Regions from separate parts of the Streptomyces sp. NPDC058257 genome, predicted to be linked through region 3. Evidence: riboswitches for the same ligand, from Rfam matches in the RefSeq annotation. Region 3 holds a riboswitch; each other region holds the start of a gene.
The links. A riboswitch is a leader RNA that binds a small molecule or an ion and turns the genes downstream of it on or off. The one in region 3 is predicted to bind thiamine pyrophosphate.
Positions count from the first base shown of each region.

Region 1 (4,530 bases), on a different contig from region 3:
CGATCAGATCTGGTGGAAGCAGTGCCTAGGGCCATACGGGCAGGTTAGCGACGGGGTGCCGCTACCGGCCAATCTCCGTCCAACCTGCGGACAGCCGACCCGAAGGATGGCTGAAGATCGACGATCAGGCCGAACGCAACCGCTTGGCGAAGTCGGCCGCGGCGGCGGCCGGATCGTCCGCCTCGGTGATGGCCCGCACGACGACGACACGGCGGGCGCCCGCTTCGAGCACCTCGTCCAGGTTGCCCGCGTCGATACCGCCGATGGCGAACCACGGGCGGTCCGTGCCGAGTGAGGCCGTGTACCGGACCAGGTCGAGGCCGGGGGCGTGCCGGCCGGGCTTGGTCGGGGTCGGCCAGCAGGGTCCCGTGCAGAAGTAGTCCACGCCGTCCTGGGTCGCCGCCGCGGCGGCCTCGGCGTCGGCGTGCGTGGAACGGCCGATGAGAACGTCGTCGCCCAGAACGCGGCGGGCCGCGGGCACGGGCAGGTCGCCCTGGCCCAGGTGCAGGACGTCGGCGCCGATGGCGTGCGCGACGTCCGCGCGGTCGTTCACCGCGAGGAGCTTGCCGTGCCGGCGGGCGGCGTCGGCGAAGACCTGGAGGTGTTCGAGCTCCTCGGCCGCCTCCATGCCCTTGTCCCGCAGCTGCACGATGTCGACACCGCCGCCGAGGACGGCGTCGAGGAACTCCGGGAGGTCGCCCTGGCGCTTGCGGGCGTCCACGCAGAGGTAGAGGCGGGCGTCGGCGAGCTGCTCGCGGGCAGGCTTGGTGGCCATGAAGAGGTCCCCCCGGTCGTCGGTGGCCTACGGGCCGCGTGCCCCGGGTCTCCGGGGGACACGCGGCCCGTACGCGACGGTTTTCCGTGTCGGTCGGTCAGACGGCGAGCGCCTGGGCGCGACGCTTCACCTCCGTGCCGCGATTCTCACTCAGGGCCTGCGCGGGGGTGCCGGGCAGGGTCGGGTCGGGAGTGAAGAGCCACTCCAGCATCTCTTCGTCGGAGAAGCCGTCGTCCCGCAGGAGCGTCAAGGTGCCGGTGAGGCCCTTGACGATCTTGTCGCCGTCGATGAAGGCGGCAGGCACCGCGAGCGCGCGGTTCTCACCACGGCGTACGGCGATCAGCTGGCCCTCCTTGACCAGCTGGCGCACACGCGTCACCTCGACGTCGAGCATTTCTGCGATGTCGGGGAGGTGCAGCCACTCGGGGACGAGAGCATCAGTCTTTGCGTCAATCTCGGTCACGGGGACAAGCGTATCTCCGGCCACCGACAGCGGCCGGGCGGCGGGGCACCCGGCTACGGCAGCACTGCCTTCTTCAGCGGTACCGCGGGGTCCGACGCCAGCTCCGGGGAGAGCCGGGCAGCCGCCTCGATCAGCTTGCGGCCCTGCGCGAGGTCCCGCGGGCGGCCCACCGCGAGGACGGCCACCAGGGCGCCCCGACGGAGCCAGCACACGGTCCAGGCCGCACCCGACGGGTCACCGCGCCACACCAGCTCGTCGGCCGACGCGTGGTGCCCCGCGAACTGGACGAAGCGGCCGAACTGCTCGGACCAGAAGTACGGGACGGGGTCGTACGCCGAAGGGGTCTCGCCGATGATGTTCGCGGCCACCGTGCGCGGGCCCTGGAGGGCGTTGTCCCAGTGGTGGACGAGAAGCCGCTCGCCATACCTTCCCGAAGGGAAGGAGGAGCAGTCGCCGACCGCGTACACATCGGGTTCCGACGTCCGCAGGTGATCGTCGGCGACGATCTCCCGGTGGGCGCCCAGGGTGATGCCGGAGTCCGCGAGCCAGCCGGTGGCGGGGCGCGCGCCGATGCCGACGACGACCGCGTCCGCGGGCAGCCGGGTGCCGTCGGCGAGGAGGACGCTGCCGGGCTCGACGCGGTCCACGCGCGCGTGGGTGCGCAGTTCGGCCCCGGAGTCGGCGTACCAGGACGTCATCGGCGCCGCGACAGCCGCGGGCAGGGCCCCGGCGAGCGGTCGCTCGGCGGCTTCGACGACGGTGACGGAGCAGCCCGCGTCGCGCGCCGCGGTCGCGAACTCGGCGCCGATCCAGCCCGCGCCGATGACCACGACACGGTGCTGTTCGGCGAGCACGGGCCGCAGCCGCTCGGCGTCGTCGAGGGTGCGCAGCAGGTGGACTCCGGGGACTTGGGCAGTGCCGGGCAGCAGGATCGGCTCGGCGCCGGTGGCGATGACCAGGGTGTCGTAGGGCGCCGGGCCCGACGCGGTGTCCAGTTCGCGGTCCGCCGGGCGCACGCCCGTGACCTCGTGGCCCAGGCTCAGCTCGATGCCGAGCGCCTCGAAGTCGATGTCGAAGGCGGAGCCCTCCGCCTTGCCGAGCAGCACGGCCTTGGACAGCGGCGGCCTGTCGTACGGCCGGTGGGGTTCCGCGCCGATCAGGGTGACCGCACCGGCGAACCCCTGCTCGCGCAGGGCGACGGCGGTCTGCACCCCGGCCATCCCCGCGCCCACGATGACGACGTGCCGCTTGTCCTGCCTCTGGCGCTCGCTCACCCGATCACTCTAGGGCGGCGGGTGACGCACCCCGCAGAGCGCTACGAGGAGATCTATGACACACCGTCACGGCGCATACCCGGACAGCTCCCCTACTGCCCACGGAGACCAGGGACTAGGGTGGCGGATGCAGAGCACTCGCGGGAGCCCGGACGTACCGGGCTGAGAGGGAGGCTGGGACGGCCTCCGACCGTACGAACCTGATCCGGGTCATGCCGGCGAAGGGAGGGGCTGGACGCCCATGCATCCACATACATCACCCCACGAGACGACCGATGTCGTCGTCATCGGGGGCGGCATCATCGGCCTGGTCACGGCCTGGCGGGCGGCGCAGCGCGGCCTGTCCACCGCGGTCGTGGACCCCGAACCGGGCGGCGGCGCGGCGCAGGTCGCCGCGGGCATGCTGGCCGCCGTCACCGAGCTGCACTACGGCGAGCAGACGCTGCTCGGGCTGAATCTGGCCTCCGCGCGGCGCTATCCGGAGTTCGCGGCGGAGTTGGCGGAGGCGAGCGGCCGCGATGTCGGCTACCGCGCGTGCGGCACGCTCGCCGTCGCCCTCGACTCCGACGACCGCGCCCACCTGCGTGAGCTGCACGCACTCCAGGAGCGGTCGGGGCTCACGTCGGAGTGGCTGAGCGGGCGGGAGTGCCGCCGCCTCGAACCGATGCTCGCACCGGGGGTCCGCGGCGGCCTTCGCGTCGACGGCGACCATCAGATCGACCCGCGCAGGCTCGCCGCGGCACTGCTCGTGGCCTGCGAGCGGGCGGGCGTGATCTTCCACCGTGCGTGGGCGGAGCGCCTCACGGTCGCAGGCGACCGGGCCACCGGTGTCGTCCTCGCCGACGGCACCGCCCTGGAGGCCGGGCAGACCGTGCTCGCCGCGGGCAGCCTCAGCGGGCGGCTCGCAGGTGTCCCGGAGGGCGTGCTGCCGCCCGTGCGTCCCGTGAAGGGGCAGGTCCTGCGGCTCACGGTGCCGGAGCGGTACGCGCCGTTCCTGAGCCGTACCGTGCGCGCCGTCGTGCGCGGCAGCCACGTCTACCTGGTGCCGCGCGAGAACGGCGAGCTCGTCGTCGGCGCTACCAGCGAGGAGCTCGGCTGGGACACGACGGTCACCGCGGGCGGCGTGTACGAGCTGCTCCGGGACGCCCACGAGCTCGTACCTGGCATCACGGAACTGCCGCTGACCGAGACCCGCGCGGGCCTGCGCCCCGGCTCGCCCGACAACGCGCCGCTGCTCGGCCCGACCGCGCTCCCCGGCCTCCAGCTGGCCACAGGGCACTACCGCAACGGCGTGCTTCTGACCCCCGTCACCGGCGAGGTCCTCGCGCACGCCCTGACCACCGGTGAACTGCCCGACGAGGCGCGGGGGTTCACCCCGCTGCGCTTCGTCGGCGCCTCCCTCACGCAGCGCTTCATGGAGCAGCCCGCATGACTCTCTCAGCCGTTACAGCCGTATCCGTCAACGGAGAAGCACGCGACGTGGCCGCGGGCACCACGCTCGAAGCGCTCGTCGCCACGCTCACCAGAGCTCCGTCCGGGATCGCCGCCGCGCTCAACGAAACCGTCGTCCCGCGCGCGCGGTGGTCCACCACCCCCCTCACCGACGGGGACCGCGTCGAGGTCCTCACCGCCGTCCAAGGAGGCTGAACCGGCATGGCAGACGACCCCTTCGTCATCGGCGGGCTCACTCTTTCCTCACGCCTGATCATGGGTACGGGCGGTGCGCCGAGCCTGGACATCCTCGAACGCTCCCTCGTCGCCTCCGGAACGGAGCTGACGACGGTCGCGATGCGCCGCCTCGACCCCGGTGTGCAGGGCTCGGTGCTCTCCGTCCTCGACCGGCTCGGCATCCGTGTCCTGCCGAACACGGCGGGCTGCTTCACCGCGGGCGAGGCCGTCCTGACCGCCCGGCTCGCGCGGGAGGCGCTCGGCACCGACCTGGTCAAGCTGGAGGTCATCGCGGACGAGCGCACGCTGCTCCCCGACCCGATCGAGCTCATCGACGCCGCGGAGACCCT
Region 1 is NZ_JBHVXJ010000012.1:221,654-226,183, reverse strand. Features, by position in the region: gene metF (methylenetetrahydrofolate reductase [NAD(P)H]) at 1-35, opposite strand, end outside; gene thiE (thiamine phosphate synthase) at 125-775, opposite strand; gene ACFVXC_RS27310 (Rv2175c family DNA-binding protein) at 873-1,238, opposite strand; gene ACFVXC_RS27305 (NAD(P)/FAD-dependent oxidoreductase) at 1,292-2,458, opposite strand; TPP riboswitch at 2,643-2,756, shown strand; gene thiO (glycine oxidase ThiO) at 2,754-3,944, shown strand; gene thiS (sulfur carrier protein ThiS) at 3,941-4,159, shown strand; gene ACFVXC_RS27290 (thiazole synthase) at 4,166-4,530, shown strand, end outside.
Region 1: it holds a riboswitch for thiamine pyrophosphate, as region 3 does, so the genes downstream of both, thiO (glycine oxidase ThiO) here and ACFVXC_RS25175 (thiamine ABC transporter substrate binding subunit) in region 3, are expected to answer to the same signal.

Region 2 (4,530 bases), on a different contig from region 3:
CTCACCCACGGCCGAGCCGTGCTGGCCCGGCTCTCGCGCCCGCTCGCCAAGAACCTGGCAGGGACGACGGCCGCGGTTCTCTCCCGGCGCAGGCGGCCGCTGGCCCGCTCGGTGGTACTGCTGGCGCTCGCGGTGTCCTTCGCGATCTCCACGGCCACCTTCAACGCGACGTACAAGCAGCAGGCCGAAGTCGACGCGCGGCTCACCAACGGCGCCGACGTCACCGTCACCGAACCGCCCGGAGCACAGACGCCACCCAGCGCGGCCGCCTCCCTCAAGGTCTCCGGCGTACGTCATGTCGAGCCGCTCCAGCACCGGTTCGCCTACGTCGGCTCCGACCTCCAGGACCTCTACGGCGTACGCCCTGACACGGTCGCCTCGGCCACCTCCCTTCAGGACGCCTACTTCTCCGGAGGCAGCGCGGGCACCCTCATGCGCAAGCTCGCGAAGCAGCCCGACGCACTGCTGGTCAGCGCGGAGACCGTCACCGACTTCCAGCTCTCTCCCGGTGACAGGGTCAACCTGCGCATCCAGGACGCTCGCACGAAGGCGCTGCGCACGGTGCCCTTCCACTACGTGGGCGTCGCCAAGGAGTTCCCGACCGCGCCGAAGGACAGCTTCTTCGTCGCCAACTCCTCCTACGTGGCCCGGGCCACCGGCAGTGACGCGGTCGGCTCGTTCCTGGTGGACACCGGCGGCGCCCACCAGAAGCAGATCGCCGCGCGCCTGCGGGCGCAGCTCGGCACCAGTGCCACTGTCACCGACCTCACGCAGACCCGCGGCACCGTCGGCACCAGCCTGACCTCCATCGACCTGGCGGGCCTCACCCGTATCGAGCTGGCCTTCGCGGTGCTCCTGGCCGCCGGAGCCGGTGGCCTTGTCCTCGCGCTCGGCCTCGCCGAACGCCGCCGCACGTTCGCCATCGCCACCGTGCTCGGCGCGACACGACGGCAGTTGCGCGGGATGGTCCTGACCGAGGCGATCCTGCTGACCGCGGGCGGCCTGGCCGGTGGCACGCTCATCGGCTGGGCCCTCTCCGAGATGCTCGTCAAGGTTCTGACGGGCGTATTCGACCCGCCGCCCGCCGCCCTCGCCGTCCCGGGCGCCTATCTGGCTCTCACCGTGTTCGCCGCGACCGCGGCCGTACTGGCCGCCGCGCTGAACGGAGTGCGACGCGCCGCTCGACCCGCCGTCGAGGAACTCCGGGATCTGTGAACGCCCCGCCCGGCTCTACGCTGCCCAGCATGCGAACGCCCGCCACACCGGACCGCAGCCGCTATAGCGTCCTCGTCGTCGAGGACGACGACACCATCGGCCGCCATCTCGAAACGGGGCTGCGCAGCAACGGATACACCCCGACGTGGAGCCGGACCGGCGCTGCCGCCTTCACCGAGTCCGCGCAGACCCTGTACGACGTGCTGCTCCTGGACCTCGGCCTGCCCGACATGGACGGCCTCGACATCGCCCGCACTCTGCGAGCCCGCTGCCCCGACCTGCTGATCATCATCCTCACCGCCCGTACGGACGACATCGACGTCATCGCCGGACTCGATGCCGGAGCCGACGACTACCTCGTCAAACCCTTCAGCCTGACGGTTCTGCTGGCCCGGCTCCGCGCCCACCTGCGCCGCCGTACGATCGCCTCCCCGGCACAGGAGCCGATCTCGCTCGGCGACCTGATCGTCGACGTCACCGCGCGCCGGTGCATCCTCCACGACCGAGAAGTCCCGCTCAGGCCCAAGGAGTTCGAGCTGCTCGCCATGCTCGCCCGGCACATGGGAGAGGCAGTGTCCCGCGAGGTGCTGATGGCCGAGGTCTGGGACGAGAACTGGTTCGGCTCCACCAAGACCCTCGACGTCACGATGGCCGCCTTGCGCCGCCGCCTCTCCGACGCGGCCGGTGCGTCCCCGCTCCCCGCGGCGCTACCGCGAATCTCCACCCTGCGCGGACACGGCTACCGCCTTGAGCCCCACGCCGCGCCTCCCGCCTGAGTCCAGCAGCGGCGGTCTGGCCATCGCCCGGAGTCGCCCAGAGAGCCATCCGGGCGATGGTCAGGCCGCCCCGACAGATCCGTGTCGTTTCGTGAGGTACCCGAGTGCGAACTCCCGTTCCTGAAGGAGGTACATTGCGTAGCGACCACCGCGGGAGCTCGGGAGTAGCCGGGCTGAGAGGGCGGACGGGACTTGCTCCCCTTTCCGCCGACCGCATGAACCTGGACCGGGTAATGCCGGCGTAGGAAGGGTGTTGACGATGGATACTGCCTCCGTACCTGCCCAGCACGGCACTGCTGTTTCCCGTGATGCCGTGGCGGATGTGATCGCGTCCCTGCGGACCTCCGCACCCCTTGTGCACTGCCTGACCAACGTCGTGGTGTCGCAGTTCACCGCGAACGTGCTGCTCGCGGCGGGGGCTGCCCCCGCGATGGTGCACAGCGCGGAGGAGGCCGGAACGCTGGCCCGGGCGGCCGGGGGTGTCCTGGTCAACCTGGGAACGGTGACCTCCGTGACGGCGGCGGCGATGCGCGTCGCGGTCACAGAAGCGGCCGGGGCCGGGCGGCCGTGGGTGCTCGACCCGGTGGCGGTCGGCCCGCTGCCCTGGCGCACCGAGCTCGCCCGCGAACTCCTTGAGAGCGCACCCCCAGCGGTCGTTCGCGGTAATGCTTCCGAGATCCTGGCACTGGACGGCGGCACGGGCGGGCACGGCGTGGACAGCACTGACGCCCCCGAGGCGGCGCTGGCCGCGGCCGACGCGCTGGCCCGGCGCTACGGCTGCGCGGTCGCGGTGAGCGGTCCGCAGGACGTTCTCACGGACGGGACGAGAGTGGTGCGCCTGGCCAACGGGCACCCGCTGCTGGCTCTGGTGACGGGAACGGGCTGCTCACTCGGCGCCCTGGTGGCCGCCTGCACAGCCGTCACCGGCGACGCGCTGCTTGCCGCCACTGCCGCGACCGGCCTGCTCACCGTGGCCGCGGAGGACGCCGCCACCTGCTCCGCGGGGCCCGGCACGTTCGCGGTCGCCCTGATCGACGCGCTGTACGAGCTCAGCCCTGAGCGTCTCGCCGAGGCTCTCAACCTGCGCTGAGCATGCGCGTACCGCGGGGTCCTGCGTGAGCGGTGGCCCGGACGCCACCCGCTGCACAGGCCCCCGCCCGCCCTGGGGCGGCGCCCCCAACACCGAGTCCGGCTGTCCTGTCCCCCGCTCTCGCCCCTGTGACCAACTCAAGGTCCCCGCACTTCAGGGCCTGACTTTGCCCGTACCTCCCGATGCGTTTCCCACGGCTTTCCCCGGCCGGGAGACCCCCAAGGAGCAACCCATGCGACCTCCTCTCGATCTGTCCCTGTATCTCGTGACCGACACCAGGCTCTGCGGCCACCGCGGTGTCGCCGCCACCGTTGCAGCGGCCGTCAAGGGCGGCGTCACCGCCGTCCAGTTGCGAGATCCGGACGCGGACGCCCGCACGCTGTTCTCGCTCGGCCGGGCGATCCAGGCCGAACTCGCGGACACCGGCGTCCCCTTGATCGTCAACGACCGCCTGGACGTGGCGGTCTGGTTGGACGCGGACGGCGTCCACCTCGGGCAGCGGGACGTCTCCCCCGCGACCGCCCGGCGCCAGCTCGGTCCCCATGCGTACGTCGGCCTGTCCGTCAGCCGCCCCGAGCAGCTGGCGCACGTGCCGGACACCGTCGACCACCTCGGTGTCGGTCCGGTGTTCCCGCAGTCCACCAAGCCAGACGCGGACGCCCCGCTCGGTGTGCGCGGCCTGGCCCGGATCGTCCGGGAGAGCCCGCTGCCCTGCGTGGCCATCGGCGGGATCGGCGTGACCGAGGCCGCCGCGGTCATGGGAAGTGGCGCGGCCGGGATCGCTGTCGTCAGCGCGGTCTGCGGACAGCCCGACCCCGAGACCGCGGCCCGTTCCCTCGTTCGCACTCTGCGACAGGAGATCCCCGCGTGACCAGCCCGCCCATCGCCCTCAGCATCGCCGCCAGCGACCCCTCCGGCGGCGCCGGGATCCAGGCCGACTTGAAGGCGTTCTCCGCCAACGGCGCCTACGGAACAGCGGTTCTGACCGCTCTGACCGCACAGAACACCCAGGGCGTCACCGGCATCCATGCCGTCCCCCCGGCGTTCGTCACCGAGCAGCTCGACACTCTGTTCGCCGACGTCCCGGTGGACGCCGTCAAGATCGGAATGCTGGCCGATGCCGCCATCGCCGCAGCCGTCGCGGACGCCCTGGAGCGGCACCGCCCCCGGTGCGTCGTCCTCGACCCCGTCATGGTCTCGACCAGCGGCCACCGCCTTCTCGAGGCCGATGCGGTGACGGTGTTGCGCGACCGTCTCCTGCCTCTCGCCGACCTCATCACCCCCAACCTCCCCGAGGCCGGTGACCTCCTCGGCACCGCCGCCGCAGAGAACCGCGCAGAAGCCATCGAGCAGGCCCGCGCACTCCTCGAAACCGGCGCCAGGCGCGTCCTCCTCAAGGGCGGCCACCACACACACGACGCAGAATCCGTGGACATCCTCGTCGACGCT
Region 2 is NZ_JBHVXJ010000006.1:283,297-287,826, reverse strand. Features, by position in the region: gene ACFVXC_RS18020 (FtsX-like permease family protein) at 1-1,215, shown strand, start outside; gene ACFVXC_RS18015 (response regulator transcription factor) at 1,245-1,991, shown strand; TPP riboswitch at 2,132-2,257, shown strand; gene thiM (hydroxyethylthiazole kinase) at 2,305-3,081, shown strand; gene thiE (thiamine phosphate synthase) at 3,314-3,952, shown strand; gene thiD (bifunctional hydroxymethylpyrimidine kinase/phosphomethylpyrimidine kinase) at 3,949-4,530, shown strand, end outside.
Region 2: it holds a riboswitch for thiamine pyrophosphate, as region 3 does, so the genes downstream of both, thiM (hydroxyethylthiazole kinase) here and ACFVXC_RS25175 (thiamine ABC transporter substrate binding subunit) in region 3, are expected to answer to the same signal.

Region 3 (4,530 bases):
CCATCAAGATCGTCGAAAGCGCCATGGCCTGCCCGTAGTTGAGCTCACCGGCCCGCCCGAGGAGCCGCGCCACGGCGACCGGAAGCGTCGGGTTGTCCGGCCGGGCGATGAACACGGTCGCGCCGAACTCCCCCAGGGACACCGCGAAGGCGAACCCGGCGGCGATGAGCAGCGCCCTTCGCACCATCGGCAGGTCGACCTCCCGCCACGCCCGCAGCGGCGACGCCCCGAGGACGGCCGCCGCCTCGCGCAGACGTCCGTCCACCGCGCGCAGGACGGGAAGCATGGTGCGTACGACGAAGGGCACGCCCACCAGAGCCTGCGCGAGCGGCACCAGGATCCACGTGGAGCGCAGGTCGAGCGGCGGCTTGTCCAGCGTGATCAGGAACCCGAAGCCCACCGTCACCGCGGAGACCCCGAGCGGCAGCATCAGGAGCGCGTCGAAACCGCGCACCAGCCGACCGGCCTTCCGGGTGAGCGCCGCCGCCGCGAGCCCGCCGATCACCAGGGCGATGGCGGTGGCGGCGAGCGCGTACTGGAGCGAATTCCAGACGGCCTCGATCGGCGGTACGAGGAAGGCCCCGCCCTCCGCCGATGTCAGCTCCTTGTAGTAGGTGAAGCCGTAGCCGTCGGGGCCGCTCAGCGACCGCTCGATCAGCACGCCGAGCGGCAGCAGTACCAGCACGGCGATCGTGACCATGACCCCGGCGAGCAGCGTCCACTGCCCTGGGCCGCGTGGCCGCCGCGCGACCGTGGAGGCGTCGACCAGCTTCAGCGCGGTCTCCCGCCTGCGCACCGTCCACGCGTGCACGGCGAGGATCAGGCCGACCGCCGCGAACTGCACGATCGTCAGGACGGCGGCCGTCGACAGGTCGAGGAGCTGGGCGGTCTGCCGGTAGATCTCGACTTCGAGGGTCGAGTACGCGGGTCCGCCGAGGATCTGCACGACGCCGAAGGAGGTGAACGTGAACAGGAAGACCATGAGGGACGCCGCGGCGACCGCGGGCCCGAGCGCGGGGAGCGTCACCGTCCGCCACGCCATCCACCGCGAGGCGCCGAGCATCCGCGCGGCCTCCTCCTGACGCGGGTCGAGCTGCGACCAGAGACCGCCCACGGTCCGTACGACGACGGCGTAATTGAAGAAGACGTGCGCGAGCAGAATGGCCCACACGGTCGTGTCGAGCCGCACGCCCCACATCTCGTCGAGCAGACCGCCCCGGCCGAGCAGCGCGAGGAACGCGGTCCCGACGACGACCGTCGGCAGCACGAACGGCACGGTGACGATCGCCCGCAGAACCTGCTTGCCCCTGAACTCGAAGCGCGCGAAGACGTACGCGCCGGGGAGCGCGATGAGCAGCGTGAGCGCGGTCGACGCGAGCGCCTGCCAGGTGGTGAACCACAGCACGTGCCGCACGTCGGACTGCCCGATGACCTCGACGATCCGTCCGAACTGCCACTCCCCGCCGACCTTCAGGCCACGCGCGACGATCGCGGCGACCGGATAGGCGAAGAAGAGCGCGAAGAACGCGACGGGCACGGCCATCAGACCGAGCCGAGCCGCGCCCCCGCGTCCGGCCCTCTTGCGGGCCGGGCTCTTTACTTCAGTACGAGCGAGGTCCACGACTTGACCCACTGCTCGCGGTTGTCGGCGATCTTCTTCGGGTCCATGGTCTCCGGATCGTCGACCTTGACCCCGTGTTTGACGAACAGCTCGGGCAGCTCGGCGTTCTTCCGCACCGGATTCACGAACATGTTCAACGGCATGTCGCCCTGGAACTTGTCACTGATCAGGAAGTCGAGCAGCGCCTTGCCGCCCTTCTCGTTCTTGGCGTTGCTGAGCAGGCCCGCGTACTCGACCTGCCGGAAGCAGGTGCCGGTCGCGACGCCGGTCGGCGCCTGCTTGGGCTGCGGCTTCGCGTAGAGCACCTCGACGGGCGGCGACGAGGCGTACGAGACGACGAGCGGCCGGTCGCCCTTCGCCTTCTTGCCCCCGGCGGACCCGGAGAACTCCTCGTTGTAGGCCTGCTCCCAGCCGTCGACGACCTTGACGCCGTTGGCCTTGAGCTTCTTCCAGTAGCTTTCCCAGCCGTGTTCCCCGTCGCCGTACTCGGCGGCCGTCCCCAGCAGGAAACCGAGACCGGGAGACGAGGTCGCGGCGTTCTCGGTCACGAGCAGGTTCTTGTACGCGGGCTTGGCCAGGTCGGCGAAGGACTTCGGCGGCGCGAGCTTCTTGTCGGCGAAGTACTTCTTGTCGTAGTTGACGCAGATGTCACCGCTGTCGACGGGCGTGACGCGATGCTTGCCCTGATCGACACGGAACTGCGAGGCGACCTGCCCCGACCCCTTGGCCTCGTAGGACTGGAAGAGGTCATTGTCGAGGGCGCGCGAGAGCAGGGTGTTGTCGACGCCGAAGAAGACGTCCCCTTGCGGGTTGTCCTTCGAGAGAATCGCCTTGTTCACGGCGGCACCCGCGTCGCCGTCCTTGAGGACGTTGACCTTGTAGCCGGAGCTCTTCTCGAACGCCTTCAGTACGTCCTTGGAGACATTGAAGGAGTCGTGGCTGACCAGCGTGACGCTCTTGGAATCGGCGGCCTCGTCGCCGCTGCCGGACGAGCTGCCGCACGCGGAGAGCGCGACGAGCGAGAGGCCGACCGCGACAGCGGTGACCGTGACCTTCTTGGTGGAGCTCACTTTGGTGGTGCTCACGTTGGTGGTGCTCACGTTGGTGGTGCTCACTGAATTGATTCCTCCTGGAGTGACCAGGAAGAGACGCGGCCCTGCCCACAGCCTTGAAGAGGCTGCGGGCAGGGCGCAACAGCTTGAGTGATGTCCGAACTTCCTACCCGGAATGACCCGGGCAAGGTTCAGAGGGTCTGCGGCCAACCTGTTCTTGGTGCCGCACTCTCAGCGCTGTGGCGCTCCCCTGTCGGAATATGAAGATGTGTTCCGGCTATGAAGTTGTGTTCCGGCCAGACTAACGCGCGGCAGGCTAGCGCTCGGACGCGGCGAGCTGACCGCAGGCCCCGTCGATCTCCTGGCCCCGGGTGTCACGCACCGTGACGGGCACTCCATGAGCGGCGATGGCGTCCACGAAGGCCTTCTCGTCCTCCGGCCGCGACGCGGTCCACTTCGAACCCGGCGTCGGGTTCAGCGGGATCAGGTTCACGTGGACGGGCTTGTTCTTGAGCAGCCGCCCGAGACGGTCACCACGCCAGGCCTGGTCGTTGATGTCGCGGATCAGCGCGTACTCGATGGACAGGCGGCGCCCCGACTTGGCGGCGTACTCCCACCCGGACTCCAGCACCTCGCGCACGTTCCACCGCGTGTTGACGGGGACGAGGGTGTCGCGCAGCTCGTCGTCGGGCGCGTGCAGCGAGATGGCGAGGCGGCACTTGAAGCCCTCGTCGGCGAACCGGTGGATGGCGGGCACCAGGCCGACCGTCGACACGGTGATCCCACGCTGCGAGAGGCCGACGCCGTCGGGCTCGGGATCCGTGAGCCTACGAATGGCACCGGTCACGCGGTTGTAGTTGGCGAGCGGCTCGCCCATCCCCATGAACACGATGTTGGAGAGCCGGGCGGGCCCGCCGGGAATCTCCCCGTCCCGCAGCGCCCGCATCCCGTCGACGATCTGGTGCACGATCTCGGCGGTCGACAGATTCCGGTCGAGGCCGGCCTGCCCCGTCGCACAGAACGGACAGTTCATCCCGCATCCGGCCTGCGACGAGATGCACATCGTCACGCGGTCCGGATAGCGCATGAGCACGGACTCGACGAGCGTCCCGTCGAAGAGGCGCCACAGCGTCTTGCGGGTGGTGTCGTCGTCACAGCTGATGTGCCGGACCACGGACATCAGCTCGGGAAGCAACGCCTCTTGCAGCTTCTGGCGCGAACCGGCGGGGATGTCGGTCCACTGCTCCGGGTCGTGCGCGTACCGCGCGAAGTAGTGCTGCGAGAGCTGCTTGGCGCGAAACGGTTTCTCGCCGACGGCTGCGACGGCTTCCTTGCGCTCGGCGGGCGTGAGGTCGGCGAGATGCCGCGGCGGCTTCTTGGCTCCGCGGGGCGCGACGAAGGTGAGTTCTCCGGGTACAGGCATGGTTCTTCCAGTGTCGCAGACGGAGGGGGCCCGGCCAGGTCACCGGCTATGGGTGGTGGTCGTTGTTGGTCGTCACTGGTGGGTGTGGGCCGCCCTTTGACGGCCCACAGACGGCCCGGCGGTTTCCGGGCTGACCTGCGAGAAGAAAGCCATGCGCCCTGTCCGAACCTCGTGCCGCCACGGCCCTCAGACGTGCGTCGAGAGCTGGGCCCGCAATGCTGCACGCCGCGACGTAAGCGCCTCAACGCAGGTCAGGGGGCACTCGCTAGATGGCACCTCGCGGCAGCGATCAAGCGCACAACTCACTAGCGCAGACATTCGAACACGCGGCCTAATCTTCGTCATGGCGCCAACCCTCTTCCCTAACGACCTGATCCAGCTCTAGACCGCCTGGACCCGCACATACGAGGCGCTCGCCGATCCCCAACCGGCCC
Region 3 is NZ_JBHVXJ010000011.1:85,086-89,615, forward strand. Features, by position in the region: gene ACFVXC_RS25170 (ABC transporter permease) at 1-1,621, opposite strand, end outside; gene ACFVXC_RS25175 (thiamine ABC transporter substrate binding subunit) at 1,597-2,691, opposite strand; TPP riboswitch at 2,819-2,935, opposite strand; gene rlmN (23S rRNA (adenine(2503)-C(2))-methyltransferase RlmN) at 2,990-4,096, opposite strand.